2 regions of the Serratia proteamaculans genome follow, and region 2 is predicted to be linked to the other one. Evidence: predicted binding sites of a transcription regulator. Region 2 holds the regulator's gene; the other holds the start of a gene.
The links. The regulator LexA, encoded in region 2, represses DNA repair genes until DNA is damaged. The targets are predictions, from matches to a motif close to TNCTGTATGTACATACAGNA.
Positions count from the first base shown of each region.

Region 1: a site for LexA is predicted at 1,111-1,130, ahead of dinB (DNA polymerase IV). Genes of this name have one in related genera too.

Region 1 is NZ_OX461105.1:983,039-985,438, reverse strand. It holds gene dinB (DNA polymerase IV) at 35-1,096, opposite strand; gene QOT07_RS04555 (glycerophosphodiester phosphodiesterase family protein) at 1,293-2,177, shown strand; gene nqrM ((Na+)-NQR maturation NqrM) at 2,215-2,400, opposite strand, start outside.
Region 2 is NZ_OX461105.1:4,894,767-4,897,166, forward strand. It holds gene dinF (MATE family efflux transporter DinF) at 1-748, opposite strand, end outside; gene lexA (transcriptional repressor LexA) at 850-1,458, opposite strand; gene QOT07_RS22770 (diacylglycerol kinase) at 1,580-1,948, opposite strand; gene plsB (glycerol-3-phosphate 1-O-acyltransferase PlsB) at 2,098-2,400, shown strand, end outside.

The DNA of each region.
Region 1 (2,400 bases), 3.9 Mb from region 2:
GATTAAACCAAAGGCGCAAATATTTGCGCCTTTGTTATTCCCAGGGCAGCAGCAGTTGCCGTTCCAGCTGCGGATCCAGCAGCGTCACGTGCAACCCGACCAGTCGCACCCCGCGCCCTTCACGCCGCTCACGCCAGACCTGCCGCGCCACGTTGATCAAATCGTCTTTATTCAGTACCGGCCAGACGTGTTCCTGGGTGGTTTGCTGGAAATCCTGAAACTTGAATTTTACCCCTTGCCGGGCGATATGCAGATCCGGTTTCACCTTACGCAACCGCAGTTCCAGCTCGGGATAAAGCTTGTCGACAATCAGTGTTTCACAATCCTCCCAGTCATGAATATCTTCCGCCAGCGTACGCTCAACCCCCACCGACTTACGCAGCCGCTCTGACGAGACCTCACGCAGATCGATCCCCTGACAACGCTCCCACAGGACCCGGCCAAATTTGCCGAAGCGCTTTAACAGCAACACCAGATCATACTGCTGCACGTCGGCACAGGTGATTAGCCCCACTTCTTCCAGCCGTTTGGCCGTGACTTTGCCCACGCCGGGAATTTTACTCAGCGGCAACTGCTGTAAAAACGCCGGCACCTGCGCCGGCGTGATAACGTATTGTCCGTTCGGTTTATTCAGCTCTGAGGCAATCTTGGCGAGGAACTTGATCGGCGCGATACCGGCAGAGGCAGTGAGGTTGAGTTCATCAGAGATAGTCTGGCGGATTTGTTCGGCGATCAGCGTCGCCGAACCGTTGCACTGGCTGCAGTCAGTCACGTCCAGATAGGCTTCATCCAGTGACAGCGGCTCAATCAACGGGGTGTAACGGGCAAAGATTTCACGGATATGCTGCGAGGCTTCTTTATACGCCGCCATGCGGCCGGGCAGCAGTTTCAGGTGTGGGCAAAGCTTGAGCGCCATCGCCGTCGACATCGCACTGTGCACGCCATAGCGACGGGCAGGATAGTTGGCGGTGCTGATCACCCCACGCCGGTCGGCACTGCCGCCGATCGCCAATGGAATATCGCGCAGGCTGGGATCGTCGCGCATTTCTACCGCCGCGAAGAAGCAGTCCATATCGACATGAATGATTTTACGCATCTCGCCTCCAATAACACTGTATAAGTATACAGGCAACAATGGAAAGCTCAAGCCTCGGCTCCACTCGGAGAAAACAGGGTTTCACCCAATTATCTTCGACTTGTTAAAAAAGCGTAATTTTTCAATAGTACGCTGTGGCAAATTAACCGCCGCGCTTACTGATAACAATAACGCTACGCACAGGATGGTGCCCTACATGAAAACATTATCGGTCTATTTATTAGCTTCAGCCTTATCCCTGATATCCCTTGCCGCTACCGCCGCCCCCGCCATTATCGCTCACCGTGGTGGAACGGCCGACGCCCCTGAAAATACCCGCGTCGCCATTGAAACCGCACTGAAAAACGGTGCCGATGCCATTTGGATCACCCTGCAGGAATCCAAAGACGGGGTGATTGTGTTGTACCGCCCTTCGGATCTAAAGGCGCTGACCAATCAGCAGGGGTTGGTCTCTGCCTTTACCGCCGCGCAACTGGCAAAAGTTGACGCCGGTTGGTCATTTGCCAAAGGGGAGACTCATCCGTTCCGCGGTAAGGGCATTGGTATTCCCCGGCTGGATGAGATCCTCAACGCCTTCCCCAAGGTCAATTTCTATCTGGATATCAAATCACCGGACGCTGACCCGGCCCAGTTCGGCAAAGCCCTGCTGGCAACGCTGGAAAAGACCCACAGCCTGAACCGCACCCGCGTGTACTCCACCGATGCCAAATATCTGCAGGCGCTGCCACCGGCGATTAAACGTTTTGAGACCCGCGATGAAACCCGCGACCTGCTGGCGAATATCAGCCTGTCACACCTGTGTGAGCTGAAGCCAGACAATCAGCAACCACGCTGGTACGGGCTGGAACTGAAACGTGAAGTGGAAGTGGTGGAGAAATTTACCCTGGGTGAAGGGCGCTCCAAAGCGTTTCTGACCTGGGATAAAGAATCGATCGACTGCTTCCGTTCGCAAGGACCGGCGCACATCATTCTGTTCGGTATCAACTCACCGGCGGAATACCAGCAGGCGCTGGCGCTAGGCGTAGACGGGGTTATGGTTAACTCACCGGCCGAAGCAAAGAGCTTCGTTAAGGCCAAATAACTGATGTAAAAAGGGGCGCTGCATGCGCCCCTGTTATTCAGATGATCCGGTGTTTTTCCAACTGCTGCTGGCGCAGCGCCTCTTTCTCCAGACGCTTTTTACGGGCATCGCAGGGTTCAGGACAGTCGCAGACTTTATCCATCCCCAGCGCCGTAATGCCGCCGCAACTGCCCTGCAGGCTTTTACGCTTGAACACGTAACCCAATGACATCCCGCCGACAAT
Region 2 (2,400 bases):
ATGAACGCAGCATAATGTCGCGATTCAATGCCAGCAGACGCCGCAGATTACCGCGCCAGGCCTGACGCAGCATCGGCACAGAAATACCGCGTATGCGCATCACTCGCCAGGATAGCCCTAACCCCAGCAGCAACGTGGCATATTCAGAGATGGCAGTCGCCGTCGCTGCACCCTGCACGTTCCAGCCCAGCCCCATCACCAGCCAGATATCCAATACGATATTCAGCAGATTGCCGACAATCAGCAGGATCACCGGCGCACGCACGTATTGCACGCCAAGCAGCCAACCCAGGATCACCATATTGGCCAGCGCCGCCGGGGCACTTAGCCAGCGGATCTCGAGGAATAAACGAGCCTGCTTCAGCACCGCCCCGTCACCACCGACGATTTTTAGCGCCAACTCAATCAGCGGATAGCGCAGCAGTACAATGGCCACCCCGGCCAACACGGCCAGCAGCAAGGGTTGCATAAAGGCACGCGCCAGCCCCTGCGGATTTTGCGCCCCCAGCGCCTGTGCGGTCAGTCCGGTGGTACTCATACGCAGGAACAACAGCAGCATAAACAGGAAACTGGTCGCCATGGAGCCCACCGCTACACCGCCCAAATAGGTCGGGCTATCGAGGTGGCCGATCACCGCGGTATCCACCAGCCCAAGCAATGGCACGGTGATATTGGAGAAAATCATGGGCAGCGCAAGGCGCCACAGGGCTTTATCGGTATCGCTGGTGAAGGCAGAAAGCAGGCGCATAGTGAAATGTTCCCGTGGCAGTGCGGTTTTAATCAGTCAGAAATGACATCGCCCCAGAGCTGGGGCGACTTAAATCAGAGGACGGTGTTCGAGCGTAGGGATTAAACCCAATCGCCGTTGCGGATCACACCGACCGCCAGACCTTCAATGGTGAAATTCTGCTGACGCAGATCGACCACAATCGGCTGGAATTCGCTGTTTTCCGGCAGCAGCTCAACCACGTTACCGTGTTTTTTCAGGCGCTTGACCGTGACTTCATCTTCAATGCGCGCCACGACGACCTGGCCATTACGCACGTCCTGGGTTTTATGCACCGCCAGCAGATCGCCGTCGAGAATACCGATGTCACGCATCGACATGCCGTTAACCCGCAGCAGGAAATCCGCACTTGGTTTGAACAGGGAAGGATCGACCTTGTAGTGCCCTTCGATATGCTGTTGCGCCAACAGCGGCTCACCGGCGGCTACGCGGCCAATCAGCGGTAAACCTTCTTCATCTTCCATCAGCAGGCGAATACCACGCGAAGCGCCGGAGATGATCTCGATGACGCCTTTACGCGCCAGCGCTTTCAGGTGTTCTTCTGCGGCATTTGGCGAACGGAACCCCAGACGCATGGCGATCTCGGCGCGCGTTGGCGGCATGCCAGTGGACGAAATATGATCGCGAATCAGATCATAGACCTCTTGCTGTCTGGTAGTTAGTGCTTTCATTCCGCCCCCTGTTTGTTTATACAGTCTTGCTGTGAGTATATACAGGTAAGTGCGGCTTGGGAACCGAAGAGTGAATAAAAATCAGGGATTAGCGACCCGCGTCGCAACAGAACTCCCCCACTCAGGCAAAGTGCTGCCACAGCACCGAACCCCAGACAAACAGCGCCAGAATAATCGCCAGCAAGACCGCCGCCGAGCCCATATCCTTTGCCCGGCCGGAGAGCTCATGATGTTCGGTGCCCACCCGGTCGACAATCGCTTCAATCGCGCTGTTCAGTATCTCGACGATCATCACCAGCAACACCGATCCGATCAGTAAAATGCGCGCTATCGCACCCACGTCCAGCCAAATCGCCAGTATGATAGCCAGCACCGTTGCCACCAATTCCTGGCGAAACGCCGCTTCGTGCTGCCAGGCGGCGGAAAAGCCTTTATAAGAGTAGCCGGCAGCTTTAATAATACGGGTCAGGCCGGTTGCTTGCTTTGTCATGTTTTTTAGTGCCTTTCGCAGAGGTAAGTCATAATTAAACAGTCTAAGCCAGGAAACGCTCCCGGCTCTCGGTTTTCCAACACCACAGATCTGCTACCCGGATTCTGGTATGCTTGCGGCGCATTGCTAACAAGAGGCTTCACGTTGTTATGTCAGGTTGGCGTAAAATTTATTATAAACTATTGAATTTACCACTCAAACTGTTGGTAAGAAGTAAGGTTATCCCTTCAGATCCGGTCACGGAGTTAGGGTTGGATCCCTCACGGCCGATTCTGTATGTTTTACCTTATAATTCCAAGGCGGATTTACTGACGCTGCGCACCCAGTGCCTGGCGCAAGATCTGCCCGATCCCCTCAATCCGCTGGAGATAGACGGTACCGTGCTGCCCAGCCACGTGTTTATTCACGACGGCCCGCGCGTATTCCGTTACTACACGCCGAAAGAAGAGTCG